One region of the Bacillus altaicus genome, then DNA from elsewhere that is predicted to be linked to it. Evidence: riboswitches for the same ligand, from Rfam matches in the RefSeq annotation. Region 1 holds a riboswitch; each other region holds the start of a gene.
What was found. A riboswitch is a leader RNA that binds a small molecule or an ion and turns the genes downstream of it on or off. The one in region 1 is predicted to bind S-adenosylmethionine.
Positions count from the first base shown of each region.

Region 2: linked by a shared signal. The riboswitch ahead of ACE38F_RS12520 (hypothetical protein) and the one ahead of ACE38F_RS20740 (Na+/H+ antiporter NhaC family protein) in region 1 are both predicted to bind S-adenosylmethionine.
Region 3: linked by a shared signal. The riboswitch ahead of mtnW (2,3-diketo-5-methylthiopentyl-1-phosphate enolase) and the one ahead of ACE38F_RS20740 (Na+/H+ antiporter NhaC family protein) in region 1 are both predicted to bind S-adenosylmethionine.
Region 4: linked by a shared signal. The riboswitch ahead of ACE38F_RS11550 (amino acid ABC transporter permease) and the one ahead of ACE38F_RS20740 (Na+/H+ antiporter NhaC family protein) in region 1 are both predicted to bind S-adenosylmethionine.

Region 1 covers NZ_CM143394.1:4,016,371-4,021,110, forward strand. Annotated here, with positions in the region: gene ACE38F_RS20735 (GNAT family N-acetyltransferase) at 1-401, shown strand, start outside; gene ACE38F_RS20740 (Na+/H+ antiporter NhaC family protein) at 470-1,786, opposite strand; SAM riboswitch class I at 1,881-1,986, opposite strand; gene ACE38F_RS20745 (ribonuclease FAU-1 family protein) at 2,107-2,625, opposite strand; gene gltP (glutamate/aspartate:proton symporter GltP) at 2,693-3,967, opposite strand; gene ACE38F_RS20755 (murein hydrolase activator EnvC family protein) at 4,463-4,740, shown strand, end outside.
Region 2 covers NZ_CM143394.1:2,395,407-2,400,146, forward strand. Annotated here, with positions in the region: gene ACE38F_RS12500 (ABC transporter ATP-binding protein) at 1-72, shown strand, start outside; gene ACE38F_RS12505 (ECF transporter S component) at 45-746, shown strand; gene ACE38F_RS12510 (YwiC-like family protein) at 931-1,653, shown strand; gene ACE38F_RS12515 (hypothetical protein) at 1,684-1,875, opposite strand; SAM riboswitch class I at 1,996-2,094, shown strand; gene ACE38F_RS12520 (hypothetical protein) at 2,133-2,453, shown strand; gene ACE38F_RS12525 (SWIM zinc finger family protein) at 2,718-3,107, shown strand; gene ACE38F_RS12530 (NAD(P)H-dependent oxidoreductase) at 3,130-3,705, shown strand; gene ACE38F_RS12535 (group-specific protein) at 3,702-4,055, shown strand; gene ACE38F_RS12540 (short-chain fatty acid transporter) at 4,096-4,740, opposite strand, start outside.
Region 3 covers NZ_CM143394.1:1,648,482-1,653,221, reverse strand. Annotated here, with positions in the region: gene ACE38F_RS08785 (carbon-nitrogen family hydrolase) at 1-739, opposite strand, end outside; gene ACE38F_RS08780 (pyridoxal phosphate-dependent aminotransferase) at 754-1,944, shown strand; SAM riboswitch class I at 1,997-2,102, shown strand; gene mtnW (2,3-diketo-5-methylthiopentyl-1-phosphate enolase) at 2,167-3,411, shown strand; gene ACE38F_RS08770 (2-hydroxy-3-keto-5-methylthiopentenyl-1-phosphate phosphatase) at 3,408-4,067, shown strand; gene ACE38F_RS08765 (methylthioribulose 1-phosphate dehydratase) at 4,064-4,702, shown strand; gene ACE38F_RS08760 (1,2-dihydroxy-3-keto-5-methylthiopentene dioxygenase) at 4,680-4,740, shown strand, end outside.
Region 4 covers NZ_CM143394.1:2,204,998-2,209,737, reverse strand. Annotated here, with positions in the region: gene ACE38F_RS11565 (VOC family protein) at 1-867, opposite strand, end outside; gene ACE38F_RS11560 (amino acid ABC transporter substrate-binding protein) at 943-1,734, opposite strand; gene ACE38F_RS11555 (amino acid ABC transporter ATP-binding protein) at 1,746-2,507, opposite strand; gene ACE38F_RS11550 (amino acid ABC transporter permease) at 2,527-3,195, opposite strand; SAM riboswitch class I at 3,265-3,371, opposite strand; gene ACE38F_RS11545 (VanW family protein) at 3,610-4,521, opposite strand.

The DNA of each region.
Region 1 (4,740 bases):
AAATCAATACCGCCGCTAAAAACTATATAAACAATCAGCTTTATGAATATAATTTAAAGCACTTTCCATCTGATTTAAGAGACAGATACTTAGAGATTCATTTATTTCTTAAAGATGAAAATGGTAAAATATGCGGGGGAATATTAGGTGAAGTCTGTTGGAATTGGTTAGAGATTCACTCTTTTATCATCGATGAAGATATACGTGCATTAGGGTATGGAACTAAACTGTTATTAGAAGTAGAAAAAATCGCTTTAGAAAGAAGTTGTGATTTTATAAAAGTTGACACTTTAAGCTTTCAAGCATTAGATTTCTATAAAAAATACGGTTATAAAGAGTATGGTATCCTCGATAACGTAGGAAGAGATTATAAACACTACTATTTGAAAAAGGATTTATAAATAATAAAAAACGCTCAGAGAATGTTCTCCGAGCGTTTTCAACTGCTAATAATAAATGTCTCTTTATGTTATGCTGTTTTATGATACTCTTTTTTTTCCGCCACTTTAGAAAACCTCGGGAAACCAATTAATATAGAAATGATTCCACATACTCCAACTAAAATCGGATAAAACGCATATGGTAACAGCTCAATTGGAGATAATGCGGCGAACCCTGCCGCTGTTAACATTTGTGCACCGTACGGAATTAATCCTTGTATACAGCAAGAGAATAAATCTAGTACACTCGCTGATTTTCGTGGATCAATTTCATATTCATCTGCAATATTTTTCGCAAGCGGACCTGTGAAAATGATAGATATTGTATTATTTGCTGTACACATATTCGTCATACTCACTAAGCCAGCAATACCGAACTCTGCTCCTTTTTTCGAACGAATATTACGCGTTAAAAGATTCATTAAATATTGAATACCACCATTATATTGGATCAGTTCGACCATACCACCGATTAAAATGGCAAGTAATACTAACTCCATCATACCGCCCATTCCAGTCGTTACACTTTTAAAGAAACTCTCCAACGTGTAACTTCCATCTATAAGACCGATAGCGCCAGATAATATAGTTCCACCAGTTAACACAATAAGTACATTCCAGCCAAGTAGCGCGGTAATAAGTACTCCTGCATACGGTAAAATCTTTATCCAGTCAAAACTATGGGCTTTAACTTGTGTATCACTTCCTAAAGTAATTATTACTAATAGTACAATTGTAATAATAGCGGCTGGTAATACAATTAAAAAGTTCGTTTTAAACTTATCTTTCATTTCTGTTCCTTGTGAACGAACAGCAGCAATTGTTGTATCTGAAATAAATGATAAATTATCACCAAACATCGCTCCGCCCACAACAGTAGCCATCGCAAGTGCAATTGAGATATCAGTTTGCCCACTAATACCTACAGCAATTGGTGCTAGTGCTGCAATTGTTCCCATTGAAGTTCCCATCGCTAATGAAATAAATGCCCCTATAACAAAAATTCCAGCAACGATAAATCCTGGTGGCAAAATAGATAACGCTAAATTAACAGTTGAATCAACTCCGCCCATTCCTTTTGCTGTTTCAGAAAACGCCCCTGCAAGTACAAAAATTAATACCATAATCATAATATCCGGATTTCCTGCACCTTTAGCAAATCGTTCTACTTTCACATTAAAGCTTTCTTTACGATTCATCACTAAAGCAATTCCTACAGCAATTGAAATTGCTACAAGTATCGGCAATTTATAGAAATCACCTGTAATAATTCCAGAACCAATAAATAGCGCCAAAAATATTCCAAGTGGTAATAACGCTAAACCATTTCCTCTCGTTTCTTTCAAAGTATCATCTCTCCCTAGTTTTCAACCTTTTCTAATGAATAACAAAAGACCTCTTCCGATGAGAAGAGGTCTTATACATCTATAAGAAACACTCTTCTCATCTTTCAAGCACATGCTTGCTGGATTCGGCACAGCACTCTGAAATCGAGTCCGCTGCCGAGGCATCGTAGGGCCAGTCCCTCCGCCTCTCTTTATAAGAAGGTTTCATATTTATTTTTTAATAATAATTTCTTTCCTAACTTTACTCGCTTACAAAACAAAAGTCAATTATTTTTTGTATAGATTTTTTTGGTAATTATACAAAAATATGAATAAACCAATCATTTTAACTTTTCGATTTCTTTATCCAATATTGAGATCCAATAAAATTTTCTATTTTTTATAGTCGCTATAATCCATTTTGTTGTATTCCATGCTAACTCATATTCTTCCTTTGTAACATCACCAATTTTATAAGCATCCTCTAACTCCTCTTCATCCAATACATAAATCTCACCGTTTGGTAACAATACTACATCTAAATATAAATCATCAAAATAAGGTAAACCACGCTCGTCTATTTTATATTCTTTCGTCACGTCGATATAATATTGTACTAATTGTTTTTGATTGTCTAACATAGCTGTAATTGCAAAGTTTTTCCCGTTTATAAAATATTGCATCCATGTATACCCATCACCTGCAATACAAAGCTCTTTACTATTGTATTCTTTATAACTAGGCTCTCTCACCTTTTTTATATCCAATATTCCTAACATACCTGCTTCAGCTTGTTTTACTGTGTATGTCTTCTCTATTAATCGCTTCCACGTAGAACCATCACCGTACTTACGTTTCATAACTTTCTCTCCTCTTCTACATACAGAAAAGCTCTCACATAATATGTGAGAGCTTTTCAAATCATAATTAAGCCGCTTGACCCTTTTCAGATATCTCTTTTAAATAGGCTTGTCCTTTTTCAGCGTCATATTGACCTTCCCACTTAGACATAACTACAGCCGCTAAAGAGTTACCTACAACGTTAACTGCCGTACGAGCCATATCTAGAATACGGTCAATACCTGCAATAAACGCTAAACCTTCAGCTGGAATACCTACTGTACCAAGTGTTGCTAATAATACAACGAATGATACGCCCGGTACGCCCGCGATACCTTTTGATGTAACCATTAATACAAGTAATAATGTAATTTGTTGTGTAATGGATAATTCAATACCGTACATTTGAGCTAAGAAAATTGCCGCAATTGCTTGATATAAAGTTGATCCATCTAAGTTAAATGAATAACCTGTCGGAATAACGAAAGACGTAATTGCTTTCGGACAACCGAATTTCTCCATTTTCTCCATAATTTTCGGTAAAACTGTTTCTGAACTTGCTGTAGAGTACGCTAAGATCAGCTCGTCTTTTAAAATTTTAAAGAATTGGAAAATGTTAATACCGAATATTTTCGCTGTAAGTCCTAATACAACTACAACGAAGAAGATCATTGCTCCGTATACTACAATGAGTAATTTCCCTAAGGGAATTAAAGAAGCTAATCCGAATGTAGAAACTGTAACACCAATTAATGCGAATACACCAAATGGTGCAAACTTCATAACTTGGTTTGTTACATAAAACATTGCATCTGCTACACCTTGGAAAAATTGTAGCACTGGTTTACCACGCTCACCAATTGCTGCTATACCTAAACCAAATAATACTGAGAAGAAGATAATAGCAAGCATATCACCTTCAGCTAATGATTTCATAATGTTCGTCGGAACAATATTTACAAACGTATCCGCGAACGAATGACTTTGTACTTGCTCTGTCGTAGCTGTATATTTTGAAATATCTGTTTTCGTCAATTTATCCATATCAACGCCTTTTCCAGGTTGGAAAATGTTCGCTATTAATAGACCAACAACAATCGCAATCGTTGTAATAATTTCAAAGTAAAGAATTGTTTTTCCGCCTAGTCGGCCTAACTTCTTAACATCGCCAACACCAGCAACCCCAACAACAATACTCGCTACAACAATCGGTACAACGATCATTTTAATTAATCGGATGAAAATATCACCAATTGGTTGTAAGTACTTCACCACTTCCTGATTTCCAAAGAAAATCGCCCCAACTGCAATACCAAGCGCAAGTCCTATTAAAATTTGCCATGCAAGTCCTATTCTTTTCATACTTGTGGTAACCCCCTCTTCGATGTGTCACTCTATCTCTCATTCTATCTCTATAAAACATGAAATTAAGAGTATTACATATTATTCGACAATTCACTACATTTTGTCCCTGTTAAAAATCATAAATCAAAATTTTAAATCTGACAACAAAATAAGTTTGCCCGAACGCAAATAATTTTCTTGACAAAAATAAACCTCATGTCAGAAAACCTCACATGAAATCGATTCCTCACTAGTGATTTATAGGTTTTTAAAGTAATGTTTCATCATGGAAAACTCCATCATTTTCCATGATTTTTTTCTAAAAAAATCAAAATTGATACCTTTTTCTATAAATTCAAGAATTTTAACTTTATGACAAACACTACGAAAAGATGCTAAATTCCGACAAAACTTAGCAAATTTATAAAGTTTTCTTTACATTATGATTACAACGATAGACACCCTTCTTCTTCTTATGATATATACATTCATAGGGAAAGGAGCAAGACAACAATGAAAAAGAAATTTGCAGCATTTAGTGTTTTAGCAGCTGGAACGATTTTCGTTTCCCCATTACTTTCACCCGTATACGCTGAAACGAATGAAAATAAATTATCTAATATTCAATCCGAATTAGAAGGCAAACAAAATGACTTACAAAATAAATCAGCTGAGAAAGAACAAATAGAAAAAGAAATCCAGGAATTACAAAAGAAAATCGACGAATTAACTACTTCTATTAATAAAAACGAAGCTGAATTAAAAGATACAAAAAAAGAAATTAGCAACAC
Region 2 (4,740 bases), 1.6 Mb from region 1:
AGAGAGTTGCCATTTGCATTAACGTGGGAGGATGTGTACGAAGCGTGTCCAAACGATATGTTGCATTTATAATATTTGTTTTTGCCGTTGTAATATGTACACTACTCTTTACGACTCTTATTATGGACGGGTATTACATGGTAAGTAGTTTGTTTTTATTAGCTATCATTATGTTACCTTTCTATGTCCGTTTTGAAAGGAAGGCGTTTGTTTCACGTGAAATTGTTATCGTTGCTGTGTTAGCGGCGATTGCAGCGGTTAGCCGGGTACCATTTTCTATTTTACCGAGTGTACAACCGACTTCTTTTGTCATTATCGTTTCTGCAATTGTTTTTGGGAGTGAAACTGGCTTTATGATTGGGGCAACGGCGGCTATTGTATCTAACATTTTTTTAGGACAAGGTCCGTGGACTCCGTGGCAAATGTTCTCTTGGGGCATGATCGGGTTTATAGCAGGATTACTCCGAAATACATTTTTGATGAAAAAACTATGGGGACGACTCATATATGGATTTGTCGTTGGATTTCTATTTGGCTGGATTATGAACTTTTGGGGACTTCTTGGCTTTATACAGGAAGCAACGTGGGAAACAGTTATTGCTTACTATGTCGCAAGTTTTTCATTCGATCTTAGTCACGCGATATCGAATGTTATTTTCCTTCTGTTATTTAGCACGTCATGGATTACGATCCTCACAAGATTTAAAAAGAAATACGGTATATTAGATGAGCATAACGTGACATAGAAAAGCATACTCATATAAGGTAGGGTCGCGACTTACATATTCGTTTGCCTCTTTCATGCTTCTTACATATTGTAAGGAGCATTTTTTATTGTCAAAAAATAGATTCAATATATATCCGTTATTATATGAAATTATTTGTATAATAGTAGGTGAGAACTATTTTCAAGAGGGAGGTGTATAGTTAATGACGTTAGTTATTCCGAAGCAACATGGAGCATGGGCGATGCTTGTCATACCATTTCTATTAAGTGTATTACTTGGTAAACCTACTTTTTATCATATTCCACTGTTTTTAGCCTGGTTCTTTATCTATCTAGCTACTTATCCATTTCTTATGTACATAAGGCAAAGACGAAAAAAAGAATTTCTACACGCTGCAATTGTTTATTTTAGCATTGCATTCGTATTTGGGATGATTTCTTTATTATATGAATGGCGAATTCTTTTATTCGCAGTATTAATGATTCCATTGTTTATTGTAAATATGTATTACGCTCGTCAAAAAAATGAACGAGCATTACTAAATGACATTTGCGCGATTATAGTGTTCTGTATGGGTGGTTTAATAAGTTATTATTTCTCAATGAAATTTATTGATAGAACAGCATTATTCATTGCGCTTATTTCATTTCTATATTTTTTAGGAAGTACGTTTTATGTGAAAACGATGATTCGTGAAAAAAACAATTCGAAGTATCGTTTTATATGTTGGGGATATCATATTGTATTGACGGTAATTGTATTTGCTATAAATCCATGGTGTTCACTCATATTTGTACCAAGTGTAATTCGGGCCATTATGTTGTATGGCAAAAAGATTTCTATATTAAAAGTAGGGATTTTAGAAATTGTTAATTCTGTATATTTTTTAATAATAACGGTAATAATGATGAAGTATGCCATTTAGAAAAACTTCCCATCTTTTGATGGGAAGTTTTCATTCTTGTTCTAAAATATGAACGGTATAATCGCATCTTTGTAATGCTTGTTCTACAGCGTAAAGGGATTGTTCAATACGTGCACGATTAAAATCTTCTTCAACAGTTTGTAATGCATCTTCTAAACAATGTTTCGCTTCTTGTAATGATTGAAAAGAATCTTGTACGTATCCACGAGCATTCTTTTTCAACGTAGTAGCCTCCTTTTGTACATCTTTTTGTAGTATGAACAATAAAGAAGAAAATATAATTTTTATATTTATTTGACAATTATAATAAAATTACGTATAGTTAAATTTAAAGTGAATATTTTCTTATCCAGAGAGGTGGAGGGACTGGCCCGATGAAACCCAGCAACCGCGATGCAGGTGCTAATTCCAGCAGAACATATTTGTTCTGGGAGATAAGACGAAGATATACGTAACTTCTTCTTATCGGAGAGGTTTTTTTGTTGCAAAAAAACCGATTACGAAAACATATAATAAGAAGAAAGGGGTTGCGAAGTACTGTGACACTCGAAAAATACGTAAAACTGCGTAGTACAGTTTATGAATATATGATAGAGCAAGATAAGCCAATATCATTGTTAGATATTCAAGAACATATCGTTTCGCATCATGAAGGAAAATTCACTAAAAAAATGTTACATCAATTTTATTTATCAAGACTATTAGATGAACTCAAACTGGATGGGAAAATTACTTTAGCTGATGATGAATATCGCTATGCTGAAAAAGGGGTATTTTATAAAGCGGGAAAAGGGAGCTAGGCTCTCTTTTTGTCTTGAAATAACGAAGTATGTAGAGTAAAAGACTGCTAAAGCAGCCTGATACAAGGGAATGGGTGTTGAGTGTGTAGTGTCAAAGATTGAATGTGCCTGAAAGAGGCACTTCATATCGGCTGCAAATGAAAAGAGACACCTTCGCCGAATAGGTGTCAGTCGTTTTGTCACGTAGACTCGCTACTTGACAGTTATTAGAATAACATGCAGTATTTTGGAAGTCAAAAGGGAATTAAAGGAAGAGGTGTTGTGATGTATGCGTACTTATTAAAAGATATAACGAAATCGATTCCAAAGTACATTATAGATAGAGGATATGAATATTATGAAGAGGGACATGTAGAAGATGTTGAAATACACGACAAGAAAGTATTTGCTTTCGTTACTGGAAATGCAGGAAACTATGAAGTGATTATTGATCTTGAAGATTTTACAGAAAGTAGCTGCGAGTGTCCTTATGAAAATTATTGTAAACATATGGCGGCAGTTGTGTATGATATTCAAGGTGCTGGTGAGAGTACGGTTAAAGAGAAACTGAACGGTTTAGAAAAAGAAGAGTTACTAACAGTATTAAATCGTTTGTTACAAAGTTCGAAAAATGTGCGAATTGTAGAGAAGATGTTAAAGAAGGGGAAACTTTAACTAAAGAAGGAGTTGTTTTGTAGTGAACGTACTAATTATATACGCTCATCCTAATCCTTCAAGCTTAAACGGGGCGATTTTAGAGCATGTGCAAAAAGGACTTGGGGAAACAAATCATTCTGTTACAATACTTGATTTGTATAGAGAACAATTTGATCCAGTGCTTGTATTTAATGAAGAGAAAAAAAGACGTGATTTATTACATGAAGAAGAGACGGAGCGATATAGAGAATTAGTGCAGAAGGCGGATATTCTTCTTTTCATATATCCGATATGGTGGTGGGGCATGCCTGCTATTTTAAAAGGATTTATCGATCGTATTTTTGTAGCTGGATTTGCTTATAAATATGAGGGATCATTACCGAAAGGCTTATTGAAAGGAAAGAAGGCGTGGGTTATTAATACGTTAGACTCACCGTTATGGTACGTGGCCCTATTATATCGATCAGCAGATTGGATTATGATGAAACGAGGGGTTTTACGTTTTTGTGGTATTCGCGATATAAAACGGTCAGTTTTTCAATCTGTGAAAACGAGTAAACTAGAGAAGCGTGAAAAATGGCTATTACAAATAGAAGAAAAGGCTCGTACATTATGAATGAAATCGATCGTATTATAAAGTGTTGCAATTATGATGACGAACTTTTTCGTACGTATATTAAGTGTTTAGTCCAATTGAAGAAGTGTAGTGAAACGTTAAAACAAATTCAAATACAATTAAGAAATGATTATTTAATAAGAGGGATTTGTGAAAGAGAAGTTGATGAGGTGATTAGGGGAAGTAAAGAATATGAAACATATTTTCTTCCTAAAGTATTGCAGTGGAATTTCCTTAAGAACAATCCTCATATGATTGAAAAAGTGTGTGAAGATTTGTTTACATATGAAGCATTAAATCATGCCGAGATAGAGTGGAGAAAGGTAATAAGCTGTATAGATAACGAATGATTTATTATATAAAAAAGCTAGTATAAAACTAGCTTTTCGTTTAAATAAATAAGAAACATAGACTAATGATAAATCCTGCATATAGTAAGTTAACAACACAAAATCCCATAATATCACGAGCGCTTAAACCAGCTATCGCTAATGCGGGTAGTGCCCAGAAAGGTTGAATTAAATTTGTCCAAGCATCGCCCCATGCAATTGCCATCGCTGTTTTCGCAGCAGGTACACCAAGTTCAGCGCCAGCTGGAATCATAATTGGTGCTTGCACTGCCCATTGACCGCCTCCAGATGGAACGAAAATATTTACAATGCCAGCACTTAAAAATGTAAAGAGCGGGAATGTGGTTTCATTTGAAATACTAATAAAGAAAGTAGAAATAGCTCCTCCAAGCGAAAGCCCTTCACTATTTACTCCAATCATCATCCCCATAATTCCAGCATAGAACGGAAACTGAAGTAAAATGCCTGAAGCACTCTTAGTTGAGTCAGAGAAAGCGCGAATATATTGAATCGGAGTACGGTGGAAAATAAGACCGGCAATTAATAACATAAAAATAACGATATCAAGTGTAAGGTTAAAGCCTTTCGTACTAAAATAGTTAAAAATATAAATAAGACCTAATAATCCGATGCAAAGTGTAATAAACATACTATTTTCCATTTTTTCAGCGAATGTTTTTTGCTC
Region 3 (4,740 bases), 2.4 Mb from region 1:
CACCCCAAGGATCGACAATTAAAGAATGACCTGCAAACTCATTGTTCGGATCCTTTCCTGCTCTATTACATGCTACAACATAACACTGGTTTTCAACTGCTCTCGCCTGTAAAAGCAAACGCCAATGTGCTAAACGAACTAATGGCCATTCTGCTACAACAAATAAAACTTTTGCCCCTTTAGCAGTATGAACACGCATCCACTCCGGAAAACGAATATCATAACAAATTATGCCAGCGCACTCTACATCATCTAGCTTAAATTCACCTGTCTCATTGCCAGCTACTAAATATTTATGTTCATCCATAAGCTGAAATAAATGTACTTTACTATATTCATTGACTAGCTTCCCTTCATTGTTTACAACATACATTGTATTTGTAACACCTTGCTCTGTTTGCTTTGCTATGGAACCACCAACAATATGTACACCATATTGTTTCGACCATTCTTTCAACTTTTCTTTCGTTTCCAATCCATCCCTATCTGCAATTTCAGAAAGTCTTGTTAAATCATATCCTGTTGTCCATAATTCTGGTAAGACGATAACATCTGGTCTTTCCTTCATCGCTTCGCTTATTTTATTTTTAGCATTCTCAATATTTTTTTCTACATCTCCAAAGATAATATCCATTTGAATACATGCCACTTTCATTTTGTCCGCTCCATTCTTAATTTTTTCTTTACAAAATACTGGAAAGATTATATCATTTGTCACTAGAATTGTAACAACTTTCAAAAGAGGTGGAAAGTATGAAAAATTTTCAACCTTCCAAAGTAGTAACATCATTGCCGACACAATTTTTCGCTTCACTTGTTGCAAAAGTTAACAAAGTCGTTGCAGCTGGTCACGATGTTATTAATCTAGGTCAAGGTAATCCAGATCAACCAACACCGCAGCATATCGTAAAAGCTTTACAAGATGCGGCTGAAAAGAGCATTCATCATAAATATCCGCCATTTCGCGGACATGAAAGCTTAAAAGAAGCCGTGGCAACATTCTATCAACGCGAATATGATGTAGTAGTAAATCCAAAAACTGAAGTTGCTATTTTGTTTGGCGGAAAGGCTGGATTAGTAGAATTACCAATTTGTTTTACAAACCCTGGTGATACCATTCTCGTTCCAGATCCAGGCTATCCAGATTATTTATCTGGAGTTGCTTTAGCAAAAGCGCACTTTGAAACAATGCCGCTTATTGCAGAAAATAATTTTTTACCGGATTATACAAAAATTGATGACTCTATTGCCAAGCAAGCAAAGTTAATGTTTTTAAACTATCCAAATAACCCTACCGGTGCTACAGCATCAAAAGATTTCTTTGATGAAACCATTCATTTTGCTAATAAACATAGTATATTAGTTGTTCATGATTTTGCTTACGGTGCTATCGGATTTGATGGTCAAAAGCCTGTTAGTTTCTTGCAGGCAGACGGTGCCAAAGATACAGGAATTGAAATTTACACTTTATCGAAAACTTTCAATATGGCTGGATGGCGTATTGCTTTTGCAGTGGGGAATGAAAGTGTCATCGAAACAATTAACCTATTGCAAGATCATATGTATGTTAGTATTTTTGGTGCAGTTCAAGATGCTGCCCGCGAAGCACTATTAGGCTCGCAGTCTTGTGTGGTAGAACTTGTTAATAGTTATGAATCTCGAAGAAATGCTCTTATTAAAGCTTGTCACTCGATTGGTTGGAATGTAAATATTCCAACCGGATCATTCTTTGCATGGCTTCCTGTACCAGAAGGCTATACATCTGAGCAATTTTCTGATATTTTGCTAGAAAAAGCACATGTCGCTGTTGCCCCTGGTATTGGATTTGGTGAGCACGGCGAAGGATATGTTCGTGTTGGTCTCTTACATACAGAAGATCGATTACGAGAAGCAATTAATCGAATTGATAAATTAAATTTTTTCAAAAAGTCATTGACAACATAAAAAAAATCTGACAAAATTCAGTTATCTTAAAAATTTAAACATTTCTAAATACTTCTTATCAAGAGCAGGTGGAGGGACGAGCCCGACGAAACCCGGCAACCGATCTACAATTGTAGACACGGTGCTAATTCTCGCAGCGTTACGCTGACAGATAAGGAGCTGGTTGTAAAAAAACCTCTCCTTAGCTGAGAGGTTTTTTTATTTAACTAGGAGGTTATAACAATGAGCGGAATTATAGCGACATATTTAATCCACGATGATTCTCACAACTTAGAAAAGAAAGCAGAACAAATTGCAATTGGTTTAACAATTGGTTCATGGACTCATTTACCACACTTATTACAAGAACAATTAAAACAACATAAAGGCAATGTCATTCATATTGAAGAGTTAGACGAACAAGAACATATTAACTCCTATCTTGGCAAAAAAGTATTACGTGGAATCATTAAAATTCATTATCCATCGCTGAACTTCAGCCCAGACTTACCAGCCATTTTGACAACAACATTTGGAAAACTTTCGTTAGATGGGGAAATTAAACTAATTGATTTAACATTCTCAGACGAATTAAAGAAACAGTTCCCTGGACCGAAATTTGGAATTGAAGGCATCCGAAACCTTTTACAAGTTCAAGATCGCCCTCTTCTAATGAGTATTTTCAAAGGGATGATAGGACGGAATATTGGATATTTAAAAACTCAACTACGCGATCAGGCAATTGGAGGCGTAGATATTGTAAAAGATGATGAAATTTTATTCGAAAACTCATTAACACCACTTACAAAAAGAATTGAATCTGGGAAAGAAGTTTTACAATCTGTATACGAAACTTACGGACATAAAACTTTATACGCAGTAAATTTAACAGGGCGAACTTATGATTTAAAAGAGAACGCGAAACGTGCGGTGTTAGCTGGAGCAGACATTCTTTTATTTAATGTATTTTCTTATGGATTAGATGTACTGCAATCACTTGTAGAAGACGATGAAATTCCAATTCCTATTATGGCACACCCTGCTGTAAGTGGCGCATATTCGTCATCGAAACTATACGGGTTCTCTTCGCCATTACTACTTGGAAAATTACTACGTTACGCTGGTGCTGATTTCTCTTTATTCCCATCACCATACGGCAACGTTGCATTAGAAAAAGAGGAAGCCCTTCTCATTACAAAAGCATTAACTGAGGAAGACCACTATTTCAAGAAAAGTTTTTCTGTTCCATCTGCTGGAATTCATCCTGGTTTCGTTCCCTTTATTCTACGAGATTTTGGTAAGGATGTTGTTATTAACGCCGGCGGCGGGATTCATGGGCATCCAAATGGAGCTCAAGGCGGTGGCAAAGCTTTCCGTGCTGCAATTGAAGCTACTTTACAAGGTAAACCACTCCATGAAGTGGATGAAATAAATTTGCATAGCGCACTACAAATATGGGGAAATCCTTCTCATGAGGTGAAATTATGAGTATTCAAGTATTTTGTGATTTCGATGGTACGATTACAAATAACGATAATATCATGTCCATTATGGAAAAATTCGCACCACCAGAAGCAGAGGAAATAAAGCAAAAAATTTTATCGCAAGAACTTTCTATTCAAGAAGGTGTTTCTCAATTATTTCGATTAATACCTATTAATCTACACGATGATATTATTCAGTTTTTACAAGAAACTGCTGAAATCCGTACAGGTTTTCATGAATTCATACAATTTATTAATGAAAATAACATTTCCTTTTACGTTATATCAGGTGGAATGGATTTCTTCGTCTATCCACTCTTACAAGAAATAATCCCTAAAGAACAAATTTATTGTAATGCAACTGACTTTTCAGGAGAATTTGTTGAAGTTAAATGGCCGCACCCTTGTGACGAGCAATGTCAGCATAGTTGCGGTCTCTGTAAATCATCATTAATTCGGAAACTAAGCTCTAAAGATGATTTTCATATTGTGATAGGAGATTCCATTACTGATTTACAAGCAGCAAAACAAGCAGATAAAGTATTTGCCCGTGACTTCCTTATTACAAAATGTGAAGAAAATCATATTGCTTATACATCCTTTAATACATTTCACGATATTCAAGTCGAATTACAACATTTGTTGGAGGTGAAATCATGAAACAACTTTTTCGTCAATGGTATGACTTAAGTGAAATAAAAAAAGAATTAACAACTCGGAATTGGTTTCCAGCAACGAGTGGAAATATTTCTATAAAAGTCAGTCATGATCCCCTTACTTTTCTTATTACAGCAAGTGGAAAAGATAAAACAAAAACCACTCCAGATGATTTTCTATTAGTAAATCATCAAGGAGTTCCCGTTTTAGAAACTGAATTACGCCCTTCAGCAGAAACAATATTGCATACACATATTTATAACAGTACGAATGCTGGGTGCGTACTTCATGTTCATACAACTGATAATAATGTCATCACAAATTTGTATAGCGATAAAGTCACCCTTCAAAATCAAGAGATTATTAAAGCTCTTGATATTTGGGAAGAAGGTGCAACGATTAACATTCCTATTATCGAAAATGATGCTCATATCCCAACGCTTGGAGAGAAATTTCGAAAGCATATACAAGGAGATTCAGGAGCAGTATTAATTCGAAACCATGGCATTACCGTATGGGGCCGTGATAGCTTTGATGCAAAAAAAAGATTAGAAGCTTATGAGTTTTTATTCCAATTTCATATAAAATTATTATCAATTCAAGGAGGCGTTTCTAATGGCGCAAATTCGTATTCATGAGGAAAATACTCGTATTGAGAATGAAGTAGAAGTATCAA
Region 4 (4,740 bases), 1.8 Mb from region 1:
GTCTACTACATTAAATCCATTTGAAATTTCATTTATTTCATGTTGTTTTTCTATTAATCTTTCTTTCACTTCATCTAACGCTTCTTTATGCGGTAGTACTATCGTATACACTTTTAGTCCCGTTGCATGTGCTGGTGGATGTGGGTTATTTACCCCATTCCACGTATTCGCACCAATATGGTGATGATAGCCTCCTGCCGAAATAAATAAGCAATCATCTTCACGCTGTTGTACTTCAAAACCTACTGTATCTACATAAAACTCATGTGACTTCTCCACATCAGCTATTCGTAAATGTACGTGTCCAATGACGGTGTCAGCAGGTAAACCATCAACCTCATAATCAACGAGCGTTGCTAGTTCTTTTAAATCAAGTGGCGTACTTCCTCCTGGCCCTTCTCCCCACTGATCTCGAGGACGATCCGCATAAATCTCGATACCGTTCCCCTCTAAATCTTGTAAATAAAATGCTTCACTATACGTATGATCACTTGCGCTATTAAACCTTGAAATTGGTAAAATTTCATTTGAATATGTATAACGCCCTTCTTGCTCAGCTGGACTATCTATTACGTTCTTATTACGAAGCACACCAAATAATGCCGAAGCAAAAGCCTCACGAGTCGGAACCAAAAAGGCAACGTGATATATACCCGTCGTGCGCTGTTCTTGCAGCGCTGCATCTTCCAACTGCTCAAGAACAAGTAACGTATTCTTGCCACCCTTTCCAGCTAAGTGTGCTTTATTCTCCTCTTGTTTAATTACTTCTAATCCTACTACATTCTCATAAAAAGCAATTTGACGCCCTAAATCTTTAACTTTAAATTCCACATGACCAATATGTGTTTTCGGATGAATTTGTACCATGAATAACTTCCTCTCCAGTTCCCTTTAGTTTTTTATGTAAGTTGATAGGCAATAGGCCTATTCAACGAATACACCTTAATTTTGTTTTTTTGTAGCATCAACTTTTAGCCACTTTTTCGATATATCGCTTAATGTTCCATCTTGTTCTAATTCTTTTAACGCTTTATTTATATCTTCTAACTTTTCACTCTTTTTTGCAAATGGAAATGCAATCTCTCCCCATTCAAGTGGACCAAATCCAACTTTGACATTATCTAGTTTCGCCTTTGTTATTGTTGTTTCCACTTGAACTTTATCATTATAATAAGCATCGACGCGTCCAAATCCTACTTCATTCAATTCCGCTGTCGGATCCTCTGAGTACGTTTTAATCGTAAAAGCATTATTTTTATTTAAAGCTTTTAACTCTTGCTCTCCTGCTGTACCAAGTCCAACACCTACAGTCTTTCCTTTTAGATCCTCTAGCGATTTAATTGTATTATTATTTTTCTTCACCGCAAAAACAGAACCTGAATACACATATGGGATCGAAAAATCATATTTCTTTTTTCTTTCCGGAGAAACGGATAGTTCATTTGCAATCGTATCAATACGGCCTGAATCTAATAAACCGAATAATCCTTCAAAATCAGAAACATTCCATTCTACTTTATATCCAGCTTTTTTAGCAGCCGCTTCAATAATTTCAGCATCAAAACCTTTTACTTTCTCACCCTCTTTAAATATAAATGGGCTACGACCTGCAGAAGTCCCAACTTTCACTACTTTTTCATCTGTCTTTTTACTTGCTGCATTAGAACCACATGCAGACAAAGCCCCCACTGATAGTGTTAATGCTAATGTTAGTAATAATGACGATTTTCTCATAACTCTTCCTCCTAAATAACGAAATGATTGCCTTCTTCAGAAGCATTTAATTGCCTTAAAAACTTTTTCGTACGTTCATTTTGTGGGTTTTGGAAAATCTCTTCTGGTTTTCCCTGCTCTACGATAATTCCATCAGCCATAAATATAATGCGATCCGCCACCTCTTTTGCAAAATGCATTTCATGTGTAACAATAACCATCGTTATATGCTGTCTTGCCAAATCCTTAATAACTAGCAATACCTCATTAACTAATTCTGGATCAAGCGCTGAAGTCGGTTCATCAAACAATAATACAGCTGGATTTAAAGCCATTGCCCTAGCAATCCCTATCCTTTGCTGTTGCCCCCCTGATAACATTGTCGGATAAAATTTTTCTTTATCAGCTAAGCCTACTTGTTTTAATATTTCTCTCGCTATTCTCTTTGCCTCTTCGTCACTCTTTTTCTGCACAACCGTTAATGGCGTTGTAATATTTTGCAATGCTGTTTTATTTTTAAATAAATTATAATTTTGAAAAACCATTGCTGTTTTTTTGCGTAATTTTATTATTTCTTTTTGATAAAGTTTTTTCGTATGAATCTCTAAATCTTCAATTCTAATACTGCCATCATCCGGTTGTTCTAATAAATTTAAACATCGTAGTAATGTCGATTTCCCTGAACCAGAAGGTCCAATAATTACTACCACTTCCCCTTTTTTGACAGTAAGTGAGATTCCTTTCAGCACTTCATTATGTTTGTAAGATTTATACAAATCTTTTAGCTCAATCACATATATCACCTCATTTCTCTTATAAATACGGTGCATCAAGTTTCTTCTCCAACTTTTTCTGTCCCCAGTTAATTACGATTGTAATAATCCAATACACAATCGCTACCGCTAAATAACTTTCCATATAACGATACGATTGCGCAGCTAGCATTTTCGCTTGTGCTAATATTTCAGCCACTCCAAGTGCAAAAGATAACGAAGATTCTTTTAACAATCCAACAAAATTATTTCCAAGTGACGGCACTGCTACACGAATAGCCTGCGGAAAGATAATTTGTCGCATCGCTTGTGCTTTTGTCATTCCAACTGATAAACAAGCATCCATTTGCCCAGTTTCTACAGCATTTAATGAACCTCGAATGATTTCTGACAAATAAGCAGCATTATTTAAACTGAGGCCAATTAAAGTTGCTTGCATAGCTGTAAGCACTGTAAAAGTTGGGAAAATTTGCGGCAATCCGAAATACAACACAAACAATTGAACTAATAATGGCGTTCCTCTAAAGAAAGAAATATACACCCTGACAATTGGATATAAAAATTTCGTTTTATTTTTTGTAATGATCGCCAAGCCCACTCCTATAACGAAAGAAATAATCATTGAAACAACAGTAATCCCTAAAGTTATGTATACATATTTAAATAATTGCGGAAAACTTTCTAAAAAATACGTTACATCAAATTTCACCCTATCCCCCCTCTCTAAACAAAAAACTCTTCTTACACATATAAGAAGAGTTGAATGTTAATCCATTTCCCTTCATCTTCCAAACGCCTTTTACGTTTGCTGGAATTAGCACAGTGCTTTTTTAGCCTGTTGCTGAGATTTCACCGGGCCAGTCCCTCCATCTCTCTTGATAAGAAAACTAATAAATTTTTCCATTTATTTAGTTGTTATTATGAAGAATACAGCCAAATTAAAACAATGTCAATAGGAAAACTAAGAATTAAATCCCGCTCTTTTTCGGACATACTAGTAATACATCCATTTACTATTCTTAATAAACTGTACATAAAAAGCCATCTCCTCTAAAATTCAGAAGAGATGGCTTCAATTATAGAAACTATAAATCTTTTACTTTATTATCCTTTAACTACATATTTATTTCATCTTATGTACTTCAGCAACTAACTTTCCACCTTGTATACCCATATAAAGCTTAACAGGAGCATCATTCGTGTTTTCAAATACTAAGTCTAAATATGGATACGCAATTGTAGCATCTCTTCCCTGCGGGACATAACCGACTGTTTTAGAATGTGTAGTTCTCTCTACCATTTTTAAACCAGCTTGATCTGCTGCATTGTATAGAGTTGATGATGTTTGACAAACGCCACCACCATAACCATCTACTAATTTACCATCTACAATTTCTTTACCTAATTGATATCCTTTATCTGGCGTTGTATCACCGATTAATGCATTAAAAGAGAAACTGTCTCCTTTTGCTAATACAACCCCATTTATGCTCGCTGCTGACAAACGAATATTTTCAATACGGCCACCTGCTGAGCCACCTAAATTCGTTTCATATCTACCAATTACCGTGCCACTTCCTTGCGCATCACTTAATGTTGCGGTAGGCTTTTTCTCAACAATTGGTAACTGATAAGAAGAATCCCACATACCTACATTTAATAATTTGTCTACTAATTCTTTTTCCATTAATTCATAAGAAGGCTTTCCTTCTTGCCATGATCCATCAGGCGCTATACGTGAAGGGACCATCTTTTTATCAACGCTTTTCCCGACTTCACCTGCAACCTTCGTTACCGATTTTTTGAATTTCGCCTCATCTTCAAAATAACCTAAACTCGATAAGTCTATTTTTTTCACTTCAGTACCAGTACGCCCATCCACTAAGCTAATTGAATCCTGTACATCAGCCTTAGCCTCTACAACGTTCCCACCAAAATCACTTACTAATGCCACATCACTTACTTTTGTACCACAACCACTTACTACAGCTACACATAGCACCCCTACTAATATACCCTTTATTTTTCGGAACAATATACTCTCTCCTTTTCCCCAACATTATTTCATTTTTATGTATGTTTTGTTACAATCATTTTACAATATATTTAGAAAATGTTACAAGTTGTTTTTTACTCTATTTAAATTACTCTTTTCTTTTGTAAATGTCTATACATATTTATATAAATTTTCGAGTTTGATAAGATTGTAACTTTTATGTAACCTATCTCTATCCAGTATATACCATTAAACAGA